DNA from 2 places in the Blautia sp. MCC283 genome. Region 2 is predicted to be linked to the other one. Evidence: a T-box and tRNA genes for the amino acid it is inferred to sense, from the RefSeq annotation. Region 2 holds a T-box; the other holds one or more tRNA genes.

Region 1 (7,556 bases), on a different contig from region 2:
TGTCGGATATTCTGGGGAAATATATTGCTCTGGCAGACTGGAAAATAGCCAGCATTCTTTCGAAAGAATATTACTGTGCAGAGGTGGTAAATCTGGAAACAAAAGCTGTCAGGACTGTGAAGGATAATCTGAAGGAGATTGCGGCTGGCGAAGAAGAAGCATGTGAGAAACTGATGTATGCCCTGGTGCTGTCAGGGCTTGCCATGCAGATGACCGGAAATTCCAGACCTGCATCCGGAGCAGAACATCATCTGGTACATCTCTGGGATATGGAAGTTGTGAACGGGCATCTGGATGCGCTGCACGGTGAAAAAGTTTCTGCAGGAACCATGCTGGTACTTCTGGAGTACAAGAAAATTGCGGATGCCATCCGAAAAGGAAACTGCAAAGTGCATACCTGTACAGAGGAAGACCGGGAACTTCTCCAGAGTACTTTTGGAAAAAAAGGAATTCTTGGAGCAATCGAAAAAGAAAATACGCCGGAACTTCTGGATGATGTGAGCACGAAAGAACTTTCCGATACGCTTCCCGGAATTCTTAAGATCATTGATGCACTTCCGGCGGTTACAGATATGCAGGAAATGATGAATACAGCTGGTTGTGTAAGCAGAGTCCGGGATATCGGACTGCCGGGAGAGGTGATCGAAGAGAGTCTTCGCCTTGCACCGTATACAAGAAGAAGGCTGAGTCTTTTAAGGCTTCGGAAGATGCTCACATACTGATCAGAAAAAGATCACAATAAGTTCTGTTGACTTGGCATAAATTTCAGGAAAGGCAGTGAGGAATGGTTTGATAAGAGTAGGAATGGGATATGATGTACATAAACTGACAGAAGGCAGAGATCTGATCCTTGGAGGAGTAAACATTCCCTGGGAAAAAGGCCTTCTTGGTCATTCCGATGCGGATGTGCTGATCCATGCGATCATGGATGCACTTCTGGGAGCTGCGGCTCTTGGAGACATCGGAAAACATTTTCCGGACACAGACCCTGCATATAAGGGAATTTCCAGTGTAAAACTTCTGGTACATGTTGCCGGACTTCTGAAAGAAAACGGCTATGCGGTGGGGAATATTGATGCTACGATCATTGCCCAGAAACCAAAGATGGCACCACATATTCCAGAGATGAGAGAAAACATTGCGAAAGCACTTGGAATTGAAATATCACAGCTGAATATCAAGGCAACTACAGAAGAGGGCCTTGGTTTTACAGGACAGGGAGAGGGAATTTCTTCTCAGGCGATCTGCTCCCTGTATAGAATCGGGAAATTGGAGGAAGAGTAACATGAAGATTTTTAACACACTCACAAGAAGAAAAGAGGAGTTCGTACCTCTGGAAGAGGGCAAGGTAAAAATGTATGTCTGCGGACCTACGGTTTACAATCTGATCCATATCGGAAATGCCCGCCCCATGATCATTTTTGATACGGTACGAAGATACATGGAATATAAAGGATACGAGGTTAACTATGTATCCAACTTCACAGATGTGGATGACAAAATTATCAAAAAAGCCATTGAAGAGGGTGTTTCCGCAGAGGAAATTTCCACCCGCTATATCAAAGAGTGCAAGAAAGATATGGCAGACATGAATGTAAAACCTGCCACAACCGCACCTCAGGCAACACAGGAGATCCAGGGCATGATCGACATGATCCAGACCCTTATTGACAAGGGATACGCGTATCCGGCAGCCGACGGAACCGTATATTTCCGTGTAAAGAAATTCAAAGAGTACGGCAAGCTTTCTCATAAGAATCTGGATGATCTCCAGTCCGGTTTCCGTTCTCTGAAGGTATCCGGTGAGGACCAGAAAGAAGATCCGCTGGACTTCGTACTCTGGAAACCGAAAAAAGAGGGCGAGCCGTCCTGGCCGTCACCGTGGTGTGACGGACGTCCTGGCTGGCATATCGAGTGCTCTGTCATGTCCAAAAAATATCTTGGAGAAGAGATTGATATCCATGCAGGCGGAGAGGATCTGATCTTCCCGCATCACGAGAATGAGATCGCACAGAGCGAGTGCTGCAATGGTAAGATTTTTGCAAGATACTGGATGCATAACGGTTTCCTCAACATCGACAACCGCAAGATGTCCAAATCTCTTGGAAACTTCCGTACTGTACGTCAGATCGGTGAGCAGTATGATCTTCAGGTCCTTCGTTTCTTTATGCTGAACGCGCATTACAGAAGCCCGCTGAATTTCAGTGCGGATCTGATGGAAGCAGCCAAGAATTCTCTGGAGCGTATCCTGGAAGCAGCAGGCAAGCTCAGCGACCGTAAGGACAATGCGGCAGTGGAGAATATCACAGAGGAAGAACTTGCACTTCTCAAAGAGGCAGAAGGCTTTGTTACCAAATTTGAAGCTGCCATGGATGATGATTTCAACACTGCAGATGCACTTGCTGCCATCTTTGAGCTTGTTAAATTTGCCAACACGAATGTAAACGAAAACAGCTCAAAAGAATTTGCGGCAGGTCTTTATGAGGAACTTTTCAAACTCAGTGATGTGCTGGGACTGAAGATCGAGAAGAAAGAGGAAATCCTTGATAAAGAGATCGAGGATCTGATCCAGGAGCGTCAGGCTGCAAGAAAGGCTAAAGATTTCAAGAGAGCAGATGAAATCCGTGACGAGCTTCTGAAAAAAGGTATCATTTTGAAAGATACAAGAGAAGGTGTGAAATGGCAGAGAGCTTAAGGGAGCTTAAAGAGCTGTTTGATCTGAAAGACGCAGATCTTCGGACCTATTCACCTCTGACACTGGCCTATATCGGGGATGGTGTTTATGAACTGGTGATCCGTACCATCCTTGTGAAAAAGGCAAACTGCCCGGTAAACCGTCTCCACAAAAAGGCCAGTAGCCTTGTAAAAGCGTCTGCGCAGTCTGGCATGATGGAAATTCTTGAACCGCTTCTGACAGAAGAGGAAAAAAGTGTATACCGGAGAGGAAGAAATGCCCATTCCGCTACCATGGCCAAACATGCGACTATGGCGGATTACCGGCGTGCTACAGGCTTTGAGGCACTGATGGGATATCTTTATCTGAAAGAGGATTTTTCAAGGATACTGGAACTGGTCCACGCAGGACTTGAGAAGGAGGAAATTTAAATTGACTGAAATGATAGAAGGAAGAAATGCAGTACTTGAGGCATTTCGTTCCGGCAAATGTGTTGATAAATTGTTTATTCTGGATGGCTGTCAGGACGGACCGGTTCGTACTATCGCAAGAGAAGCCAGAAAACATGATACCATCGTGAAATTTGTTCCGAAGGAACGTCTGGATTCCATGAGCGAGACCGGTGCCCACCAGGGTGTGATCGCGCAGGTTGCGGCTTACGACTATTCCACAGTGGAAGATATTCTGAAAAAAGCAGAAGAAAAAGGAGAGCCTCCTTTTATTATTCTTCTTGACAATATTGAAGATCCTCATAATCTGGGAGCGATCATCCGTACTGCCAATCTTGCCGGTGCCCATGGTGTGATTATTCCGAAACACAGAGCTGTAGGTCTGACAGCTACTGTCGCAAAGACTTCTGCCGGTGCCTTGAACTATACGCCGGTTGCCAAGGTTGCCAACCTTGGACAGACGATTGATGAGCTGAAAGAAAAAGGAATCTGGTTTGTGTGTGCGGATATGGACGGAGAAGTGATGTACCGCCAGAACCTGACAGGTCCCATTGGCCTTGTGATCGGAAACGAGGGAAATGGTGTCAGCCGTCTTGTAAAGGAAAAATGTGATTTTACTACCGCGATCCCGATGAATGGAGACATTGATTCCCTCAACGCTTCTGTAGCGGCAGGAGTGCTTGCATTTGAGATCGTGAGACAGAGAATGGCAAAATAACAGATACAGCTTAAGCTGTTCGGAGAAAAAATGTGCCGATATAATGAGACAGAGGACGAAGTTCTTATTCAGAGGCTTCGTGCCGGAGAATCCATGATTGCAGATTATCTGATGGAAAAGTACAAAGGTCTGGTCAGAAAAAAGGCAAGGGCCATGTTTCTTATTGGCGGGGATACCGACGATCTGATCCAGGAGGGTATGATCGGGCTGTTTAAAGCAGTCCGGGACTACCAGCCTGACAGGGAAACATCCTTTCAGTCCTTTGCGAATATGTGTATTGACAGACAGATCTACAGCGCGATCAAAAGTTCAAACCGTCAGAAACATCAGCCGCTGAATACGTATATATCCTTAAGTGACAGGGAAATGGAAGAAAATCTCAGAGATTCCTGTACGGAACATGATAATCCGGAAGCAATCCTGATTGACCGGGAAAATGTAACAGCGCTGAAAAAAGAAATGAAAAAGAGCTTAAGTTCTCTGGAAAATCAGGTGTTTCAGCTGTATATTGCGGGAAATGGCTATGTGGAGATCGCGGAAATTCTGGGTAAAACGCCGAAGGCTGTTGATAATGCCCTGCGAAGAATCCGCAAAAAAATGAAACGTTGTTTTGGAGAAAGTTAATTCCCCTCTTTTCTTTTGGATATAAAAGTATTAAAATGATGTTAAAAACAGCGGAACAAGAAAGGAGACCAATTATGGCAAAGATTAATAAATACTGGGGACTGGTTGCAGTAGGAGCTCTTACTGCGGCAGCAGCAGGAGCTATTGCAGCGATCATATCCAGAAAATCTGTATGTGAAGACGATTTTGAAGATGACTTTGACGATCTCGATGATCTTGAAGAGGATGAGAAGAAAGAAGAAAAAGAAGAGAAAGAAGTTTTCCAGGACTGGGACAAAACCGCATCTGAGACTGTAGAAGTTTCCAAAGAGACAGAAGAAGAGGATACAAAAGAAGCACCGGCTGAAGAAGAGACGGAAGCTGAAACAGAGACAGAGGAAGCTGCAGCTGATGAGGCGGAAGAAAAAACAGAAGAGGCAGAAGCTTCTGAGGATGCAAAATCAGAAGAGTAAAAAGAGAATCCTGTGCGCTGTGTCCGGGGACTGCAGTACACAGGATTTTTATGCGATAGTCATGAAAATACAAATTTTTAAAAAAATAAAAATAAAGTATTGACAATATGAAAGTCATCTGATAATATAAACAACTGTGAGCGGCACAAACGTCGCGAAACAAGCTGCTGTGGCTCAGTCGGTAGAGCGTCGCCTTGGTAAGGCGGAGGTCACGGGTTCGATTCCCGTCAGCAGCTTTTTTTGTGTCCAAAAACAGACAATTTTTTGTTTAAATACAGGTTTTGCGGGTTTCAAAAACTCCAAATATATGATAAGATAAAACATCAGGACGATATCTAGGAGGGAGAATCATGGACAACGAGACAGTTTCCAAAAACTTTATTGAGAATATTATAGACAAAGATCTTGAAGAAGGCGTTTATGACACTGTGCATACACGTTTTCCACCGGAACCGAATGGTTATCTTCATATCGGACATGCTAAGTCCATTCTTTTAAACTATGGGCTTGCAAAGAAATACAACGGAAAATTTAACCTTCGTTTCGATGATACAAACCCGACAAAGGAGAAATCCGAATTTGTAGAATCCATCAAGGCTGATGTAAAATGGCTTGGCGCAGACTGGGAAGACAGACTTTTCTTTGCTTCTGATTATTTTGACCAGATGTATGAGGCCGCTGTGAAGCTGATCAAAAAAGGCAAGGCATTTGTCTGCGACCTGACTGCAGACCAGATCCGTGAGTACAGAGGAACTCTTACAGAACCAGGTAAAGAGAGCCCATACAGAAACCGTACTGTAGAAGAGAACCTGCAGCTTTTTGAGGAGATGCGTGAGGGCAAATACGGAGACGGAGAAAAAGTTCTCCGTGCAAAGATCGATATGGCATCTCCGAATATGAACATGCGTGACCCGGTTATCTACCGTGTAGCACGTATGACACATCACAACACTGGAGACAAGTGGTGCATCTATCCGATGTATGACTTTGCTCATCCTATCGAGGATGCGATCGAAGGCGTGACTCATTCCATCTGTACTCTGGAATTTGAGGATCATAGACCGCTCTATGACTGGGTTGTAAAAGAACTGGAGTATCCGCATCCACCGAAACAGATCGAGTTTGCCAAACTGTACCTTACCAATGTTGTCACCGGTAAACGTTACATCAAGAAACTTGTTGAAGACGGAATCGTAGATGGCTGGGATGATCCGAGACTGGTATCAATCGCCGCACTTCGCCGCCGCGGATTTACACCGGAATCTATCCGTAAATTCGTAGAGCTCTGTGGCGTTTCCAAGGCCAACAGTTCTGTGGATTACGCAATGCTTGAGTACTGCATCCGCGAGGATCTGAAACTGAAACGTCCACGTATGATGGCGATCCTTGATCCGATCAAGCTTGTGATCGACAATTATCCGGAAGGACAGGTTGAGTACCTGGAAGCTCCGAACAACATGGAGAACGAGGAACTTGGAACCAGAAAGATCCCGTTCAGCGGAGAACTTTATATCGAACGTGATGATTTCATGGCAGAGCCTCCGAAGAAATACAAACGTCTTTATATCGGAAATGAAGTCCGTCTTATGAATGCATATTTTGTAACCTGCACAGGATATGAAGCAGATGATGACGGAACGATCCGTGTGGTTCACTGTACTTATGATCCGGAAACCAAAGGTGGAAATGCACCGGACGGACGTAAGGTAAAAGGAACCATCCACTGGGTGGAGGCATCCAATGCAGGTAAAGTTGAGGTAAGACTTTACGAGAACATCGTAGATGAAGAGAAGGGTGTTTACAATAAAGAAGACGGATCTCTCAATGTAAATCCAAACTCTCTCACCGTGACGAGCGCTTATGTTGAGCCGGAGCTTCTGAAAGCAAAAGGCTACGACAGTTATCAGTTTGTCCGCAACGGATTCTTCTGTGCAGACATCCATGACTCCAAAGAGGGCGCACCGGTATTTAACCGTATTGTGTCTCTTAAGAGTTCTTTTAAACTGCCGAAGGCATAAGATCAAAACAGCAAATTATATATAAAAGACAGTACGCCGGGATGTACAGAAATCCCGGCGTATTATATTTTATGATCCGGAAGGAATTCTCTTTTGACAATTCCGGTTGCACCTCCTTCCGTAAAAGGTTATACTGATAACACAGAAAGAGAGGAATACACACATGAGAAAGATTGTGCTTGCTTCTGCATCTCCCAGGAGACGGGAGCTTTTAAGCCAGGTGGGAATCACATTTGAGGTAAAACCTGCCAGTGGTGAAGAACGGATCACCAGCACAGAGCCCTCGAAGGTGGTTGAGGAACTTTCCTTCCAAAAGGCCATGTTTACCGCACATGCGCTGGAAAAAGAACAGGCGGATGATCTGGCGGACATTCTTATAATCGGAGCGGATACCATAGTCTCCTATGAAGGAAAGATCCTTGGTAAACCTTCAGACCCGGAGGCAGCAGTGAAGATGCTGAGTATGCTGCAGGGAAATACACACCAGGTATATACGGGTGTGACAGTTCTTGTAAGAGAAGAAGAAAACTGGAAAGTTCATACGTTTCATGAATGTACAGATGTAATTTTTTACCCGGTAACAAAGGAAGAGATCGCAGAATATGTAAACAGTAAAGATCC
Region 2 (7,556 bases):
TTCCATGGAAAAGTTCATCTCCTGGATGTTCCAGAGGGGATTTATTTTGTTGGGAAAACGATATTCTATATATCCCCGGCTGAACCAGATCAGCTGCGCCTGCTGCCTGTCCGTCGAATAAAAAGACCTTGGATCATCAAAAGTATCAATTACCCCGTTCATTCCCGCCAGGCCACAGGAAGGTTCCACCTGAAAATCTGTATAATTTCCAAGGGGCATCTGGTATACCAGCGTATTTTCCGCCGCGCTGATATCCGTATCATACGCTTCCAGATGAAACGAAATAAAATCGCACATGCAGACTCTCATGGAGCCATGAATTCCCGGCTGGCTTTCTGTAGATACCAGATGAGCATCCTCCAGACAGCGGATATGCAGCGCTGTTGAAGACAACGGGATTCCCAGTCTCCTGGAAATTTCCTGCAGTGACAACGGATGCACCTTTATCAGATTCAAAATATCAATCCGTACCGCTGAAGACAGCGCCTTTCCGATTGCTGTGATCCATGGTTTGTGACTCTCTGTTGACAGGTTCAGTTCCAGTTCCTTTTCTGTTGTAATTCCCTGACTGATTCTTTCTTCCGCCATTCTTTTTCCTCCGTTTCAAGATTCATGTAATGAATATCTGCTTCTTTTCTTATTTATTTCATTATTTATGTAATAAATATCATTTTTTCAAAAATATATACAAATTGCATTATACATTCTTGTTACAATCGCAGATTTGCGTCATTTTGCATTAAAACCATTGATTTTTTCGAATTTTATGACTACAATTATGAGTATAAAAAAGAGAAAAAACTTTTTGAAGCTTCGTTTTTTCCTCTACTTCCAGTAATTATGTAATAAATTTATTAACCCTATTATATGGCAGCCAGCGTAACCTGACAACATTCTTTTTATATCCCGGGCAATACCCATTACGGATATTTCAATATTGATTTTACTCAAAGAAAGGATTTAACTCTATGAGAAATGAATATCCGCGCCCTGATTTCATCCGGGAGAAATGGATGCCTTTAAATGGTACCTGGAATTTTCAGGACGGAACCGACAAAACTCCCGTAAAAATCCAGGTTCCCTTCCCGCCCCAGAGCAGACTCAGCGGGTTTCAGAAAGAACTTACTTCTGACAGAATCACCTATCAGCGAAATTTTTTTATCCCGGCAGAGTGGATCGGTCAGAGAATTCTTCTTCACTTCGGAGCTGTTGACTACAAATGCAGCGTATTTATCAACGATCATTGTGTCGGCTTTCATGAAGGCGGTCAGTCCTCCTTCACCTTTGATATCACAGATTTTCTTTCCGGAGGTGAAGAAACACTCACCGTGGCAGTTACCGATTACCTGCATGATGAAACCGTTCCCAGAGGCAAACAGTTCTGGAAATCATCCGGCGAGTTTATCTGGTACACGCAGTCCAGCGGCATCTGGCAGTCCGTATGGCTGGAGCCGGTAAATGAAGCTCACCTGGAAAAACTGTGCGGTCTTTCCTCAGACTGTGACTTTGTCGCAATCCGTCCGGAAGCCGTCCTGATTTCTCCGGAAACGCTGAATGATGCCGTTCATTTCCAGGGAAAGATCACCGGTGTGATGCTGCGTGGAACTACCATTTCCTATACCATAGACCGTGATGGTATTGAATTGCGGGCAGATACCCTGTTTGAAACCAACCGGCAGCGCAATATGGGCGAAATGCTTCAGCTCCAGATTTTGAAAGAAGATATTCTTCATCTTCATTAATAACTCCTGACTTTACGGAGGTAGTCCCTGCAAAAAAACTCCCACCAACAGGCAGCTATAAACAGCTGTCTCTGTCAGCGGGAGTTTGGTTATGTTATTTTATATCTTCTTATTTCTTTTCTTCCTGAACTTCGATCTTACGGATAGTCTTGTTCTTGATCTCTTCTTTGATGAAGCTGATGAACTCGCCAAGATCTTTCATTCCTTCATCACCAAGGTAACGGCTTCTTACGGAAACCTTGCCCTCTTCTTCCTCTTTTGCACCAACGATAAGCATGTATGGTACTCTCTCAAGACGTGCCTCACGGATCTTGTATCCCATCTTCTCAGAACGTCCGTCTACGGAGCAGCGGATGCCTGCCTCTTTCATCTGGGCCTCTACCTTCTGCGCATAATCGTTGAACTTCTCGGAGATCGGGATCACACGAACCTGCTCCGGGCAGAGCCATGTCGGGAACATTCCTGCATACTTCTCAATGAGCCATGCAAGAGTTCTCTCATAGCATCCCATAGATGTACGGTGGATGATGTACGGACGCTGTTTGTCGCCGTTCTCATCAATATAGTACATATCAAACTGTTCTGCAAGAAGTGCATCCCACTGGATTGTGATCATGGTGTCTTCTTTTCCGTATACGTTCTTGGCATTGATATCAACCTTCGGTCCGTAGAAAGCAGCCTCTCCTACATCCTCTGTGAACGGAATGTTCAGCTCGTTCAGCATCTGGCGGATATGACCCTCTGTCTCCTCCCATACTTCCGGCTCACCGATATATTTCTCTTTGTTTGTCGGGTCCCATTTGGAAAGGTGATAGGTTACATCTTCCTCAACACCAAGTACCTGCAGGCAGTACTGTGCAAGTGCGATACAGTCTTTGAACTCTTTTACCATCTGGTCCGGTCTTACGATCAGATGTCCCTCGGAAATCGTAAACTGACGAACTCGTGTCAGGCCATGCATCTCACCGGAATCCTCGTTACGGAACAGTGTGGATGTCTCGCCCAGACGGATCGGCAGATCACGGTAGCTGTGCTGCTCTGCTTTGTATACATAGTACTGGAACGGGCATGTCATCGGACGAAGTGCGTAAACCTCTTTGTCCTTTTCCTCGTCCCCAAGTACGAACATGCCGTCTTTGTAATGATCCCAGTGTCCGGAGATCTTGTAGAGATCACTCTTTGCCATCAGAGGAGTTTTTGTTCTTACATAGCCACGTTTTGTCTCCTCATCCTCGATCCAGCGCTGAAGCTCCTGCATCATGATCACACCGTTTGGCATGATAAGTGGAAGTCCCTGTCCGATTACGTCTACTGTTGTGAAGATCTTCATCTCACGGCCAAGTTTGTTATGATCGCGTCTCTTAGCCTCTTCCATCTGCTCCAGATGCTCTTTCAGCTCATCCTTTGTTGCATATGCAGTTCCGTAGATACGTGTGAGCATTGCGTTTTTCTCGCTTCCTCTCCAGTATGCGCTGGAAGAAGAAAGAAGCTTGAATGCTTTGACTCCTTTTACGCTCATCAGGTGTGGTCCTGCACAGAGGTCTGTCCAGTCTCCCTGGGAATAGAAGGAAATCTCCTCTCCCTCCGGAAGATCCTCGATCAGCTCTACCTTATATGGCTCATTTTTCTCTTTGAAGTATGCGATGGCATCCTCACGGGATTTTGTGAAACGCTCAATCTTTGCGCCTTTTTTGATGATCTTCTTCATCTCTTTTTCGATGGCATCAAGATCCTCACGGGAAAATGGCTCGTGGTCGAAATCATAGTAGAATCCTGTATCAATGGATGGTCCGATGGCAACCTTTGCCTCCGGATACAGATTCTGTACAGCCTGTGCCATTACATGAGATGCTGTATGACGGAGAACTGCAAGGCCCTTCTCATCTCTTGCTGTAAGGATGTTAAGCTCACAGTCATCCTCAAGGACTGTACGAAGATCTACAACCTCTCCGTTTACTTCTCCTGCACATGCAGCACGTGCAAGGCCTTCGCTGATGTCATATGCGATATCGATCACTGATCTTGCTTCTGAGTATTCTTTTTTTGAGCCGTCTTTTAATGTAATAATCATGATTGTTTCTCCTTTCGTTTTCAACGAGTTTCTATGATACACAGTGCATTTTCCTGTACCGGAGATCTTTTCCCGGAAAATACTGTGGAGTAATTTTCTCCGGAATAAAAAAATCCCTTACAGTACATCACGCACTGTAAGGGACGAGTTTATTCATTCTCGCGGTTCCACCCTGCTTGCTCCATATAAACAGATACCTGTCAAATACAAAGCCTCTCAATTATGATGATAACGGAATCACCGGACCGGATTGGGGCCACTCGGAGGTAGTTTTCAACTGTTTCCCGATAAGATGTTTCCAGCACTTCACATCTCTCTCTGTAACATTTCACAGTTTACTCGTCTCGTCAACGTGTTTTTATTTCTTTTTCTGTGGTTCATTATAAGCGCAGCATTTTTATTTGTCAACGCATGTTTAAAAAAAATTTTCACAGATTTCCCATCATTTTATCCTTGATGATTGCCAGAATTTCTCTTGGAATGTAGACCAGAAGACGCCAGCTTCGATATCTGGAAGGTACCATAACAACTTCCCGGAAGCCGCATTTCCTTGCAATAGCTGCTCCTCTCCATACATGAAAATTGTTGGTCACCACGCCTATGGAACAATCTGTGGTTCCGATCTTCCTGCGGCTGAATTCCAGATTCTCCTTCGTGCTGGTGGACTCTTCTTCCAGGATCAGTCTGTTCCCCTCTATCCCATGTCCGATGAGATAACGGTACATGGCCTCTGCCTCGGAAATGTTTTCTCCGTCACCTTTTCCACCGGAGAGAACTGCCCTTGTGCCGGGATTCTCCTTAAGATAAAGAAGGGCCCTTCTGGCTCGTTCCAGAAGGGCAAGTGTCATCCGTGTTCCGTCCACGTGGGCACCTAACACGATAATGTAATCCAGATTCTTCTTTACGCTCATTATCTTCCGCAGCAGTATTTGTATTTCTTGCCGCTTCCGCATGGGCACGGATCGTTTCTTCCGACTTTGTGTGGTTTCACAACTGTGCCGGATTTCTTCTGCTCCATGTAGAGAGCTTTCTTCTTCTCTTCTGTGAAGATCTTGTCCCACTGAGGAAGGTTGTAAAGCCAGTCAGCCTTGGCGTCTACCATGTTCTTATAGAGAGCTTCTTTATCAAATGCAAGGTTAACCTTGGTGTTCTCATCCATAGTCTCGATCGGGTTCGGAACCTTCAGGCTGTCGTTGATTCCGTCAAGGAAACCAACCATAGTCATAACATCCTGACCGTATTTCTCAGCAAGCTCTTTAACAGTTCCGGAAACAACCTCATCCGGGTTCTCCAGAAGCTGCTCGTAAATGTTCTTCTCAATGTTAAAATAAGTTGCCCAGAAGCGCTGAAGCTTATTCTTATCTGCATTCTGATTATAAGCAACGGAACGCCACTGCTCAAGAATTGTCATATCGCTCATTGTCTGATCCTCTTTTCCAAAATTTTAGATGAATAAAGCGGACGTTTCATTCCGCTTCGCAATTTTTGTTTATTATATCATCTTTTGGCGAAGAAAGCAAATACATCTATCTCATATCCACAAAAATCCACATAAAAAAGATACTTTCTCACCTGCAGCCGTCACTGTACTGTGCAGAATATTTTTTTGGAAAATCACGAAAAAGGACAGCAACTTTTCCCATTCACTGTCCTTTTCCTATGTGTCTTATATCATATCCTGTTTATTTTACTGAAGGTACTGATTGGACTTCCAGATCACACTTACCAGACGTGCAATGCATGCGCGCAGGTCCTCGATCTTAAGTGTTCCCTCTTTCAGTTCTTTTCTGAGATTGTCATGATCTCCGAAACATCCCGGCATTACCAGGTCATTTCCCGCTCTCATGCAGCCGGATGCTGTACAGCTGTCTCCCTGTTCTGTAGTCGTCCAGTCTGTCATGATCGCTCCTTTAAATCCCCATTCGTTTCTGGCGGACTCTGTACAGAGATCATAATTGTTTGCCGCATGAATACCGTTGATCAGATTGTAACTGGTCATGATGGACATTGGCTGTGCTTCTTTTACCGCAATTTCAAATCCTTTGAGATAAACTTCGCGAAGTGCACGCTCAGACACAACACTGTCTGATCCCATACGATTGTCTTCCTGATTGTTGCAGGCAAAATGTTTGATGGTCGTTCCACATCCATAATTGGACTGAACACCTTCTGTCATAGCTGCCGCAATGGTTCCGGATACATACGGGTCTTCGGAATAGTATTCGAAGTTTCTTCCGCAGAGAGGATTTCTGTGGATATTCATTCCCGGTGCCAACCAGAGTGTTACTCCGAAATGTTCCATCTCTGTTCCGATCATGGCTCCCACTTCACGGATCAGCTCCCGGTTCCAGGTCTGCGCAAGCAGTGTTCCTACCGGGATCGCAGTACAGTACTGATAATATCTTTCTCCCGGAAGTTCTCTGGAATCGTCATAGAACAATCCACCTTCCAGACTGAACTCAAATGGCATGGAAACAATGCTTCCGTCATTTACATGATAATACTTCATCAGGCGAAGTCCTGCCGGTCCGTCTGCCAGAACGATGCTTGCAAGACCTTTGTCTACTGCACAGCGATGGGTTTCACCTGCAGAACCTGGAACGGAAATTCCTGCTGCGCCAAGATTGCCACCCTGTGCTTTGCCCGGATCTCCTGCTGCCAGATCGATCAGATTTTCTTCTGACAAGGTATTTACAAAATCCATTGCTTCTTTTTCATAGAGGTCTGCATTCTTCTTATATTCCACAGTCTCGGTAGCAATGTCTGCTCCACGAATGTTAAGAACAGTCAGTTCCTCCTCTTTCGCCTGCTGCGCTGCTGCCGCCGCACGTTTTGCTGTTTTGGATGCTTCCTGAGAAATTTCTTCCAGTTCCTGTTTCAGCGGGAAAAGATTTCTGACCTGTCTTCGGATCACTTCCTGATCCAGTTTTATGCCTCCGCAGAGTTTTGCTGATGCAAGACTGTTTCCGACCCATATGCCATAAAAACCACTCTCAAGGATCCATGCAGCTCTCTTCTCATCATAAGAAGTCAGCCCATCCATCTTTACTTCCATGGTAACTTCCTGTGCTTCTCCCGGTTTCAGCTCGTTTGTCTTTGCATAGGCTGCAAGACGGTGTGCTTCTTTTTCGAGGATGCCGCCCGGCAGGGATGCGTAAACCTGTACGACTTCTTTACCGGAAACATTTCCCGTATTTCTGACCGTTGCCGTAACACGGATCTTTTCTGCTGATACCGCTTTCAGAGCACATCCGGTGATCTCAAAGTCTGTATAGGAAAGACCGTAACCGAATCCATAGCGCACCGGAACTTCAAAAGTATCAAAATAGCGGTATCCCACATAAATTCCCTCATCATAAAGCTCTGTTTCCACATTTCCGTTATTATGTGAAAACTTCTCGGAGCTGGGATAATCCTCATATTTATAAGCCCAGGTATCTGCCAGTTTACCGGATGGGTTCACCTTACCGGACAGGATATCCGCAAAGGCATTTCCGCCTTCCATTCCAGGCTGTACGATCACCAGAAGGGCTCTGATATTGCGGAACTCATCCATAAAGGAAAGATCCACCTGTGCACCTGCATTGATCACAACAACCACATTCTTATAATAAGCACAGATATCTGCCAGCATCTGATGCTCTTCTTCACTGAGATCATAATCGCCTTTGTCAGCAGTACGGTCTGATCCTTCTCCTGCGATCCGGCTCAGAACATAGATCGCGTTTTCTGTATCTTCTCCT

The links. A T-box is a leader RNA that pairs with one kind of tRNA and senses whether it is charged. The one in region 2 lies ahead of thrS (threonine--tRNA ligase), so its partner is inferred to be a tRNA-Thr.
Region 1: it encodes a tRNA-Thr, which carries the amino acid that the T-box ahead of thrS (threonine--tRNA ligase) is inferred to sense. The anticodon was not compared.

Annotation. Positions count from the first base shown of each region.
Region 1 covers NZ_WQQB01000032.1:37,833-45,388, reverse strand. Annotated here, with positions in the region: gene GPK81_RS11275 (sn-glycerol-1-phosphate dehydrogenase) at 1-722, shown strand, start outside; gene ispF (2-C-methyl-D-erythritol 2,4-cyclodiphosphate synthase) at 793-1,284, shown strand; gene cysS (cysteine--tRNA ligase) at 1,286-2,695, shown strand; gene GPK81_RS11260 (Mini-ribonuclease 3) at 2,680-3,105, shown strand; gene rlmB (23S rRNA (guanosine(2251)-2'-O)-methyltransferase RlmB) at 3,116-3,841, shown strand; gene sigH (RNA polymerase sporulation sigma factor SigH) at 3,872-4,465, shown strand; gene GPK81_RS11245 (hypothetical protein) at 4,540-4,917, shown strand; tRNA gene GPK81_RS11240 (tRNA-Thr) at 5,081-5,153, shown strand; gene GPK81_RS11235 (glutamine--tRNA ligase/YqeY domain fusion protein) at 5,268-6,935, shown strand; gene GPK81_RS11230 (Maf family protein) at 7,099-7,556, shown strand, end outside.
Region 2 covers NZ_WQQB01000001.1:123,014-130,569, reverse strand. Annotated here, with positions in the region: gene GPK81_RS00570 (ArsR/SmtB family transcription factor) at 1-588, opposite strand, end outside; gene GPK81_RS00565 (sugar-binding domain-containing protein) at 969-1,742, shown strand; gene thrS (threonine--tRNA ligase) at 1,852-3,813, opposite strand; T-box leader at 3,950-4,173, opposite strand; gene GPK81_RS00555 (YdcF family protein) at 4,242-4,724, opposite strand; gene GPK81_RS00550 (SEC-C metal-binding domain-containing protein) at 4,724-5,233, opposite strand; gene GPK81_RS00545 (glycoside hydrolase family 3 protein) at 5,501-7,556, opposite strand, start outside.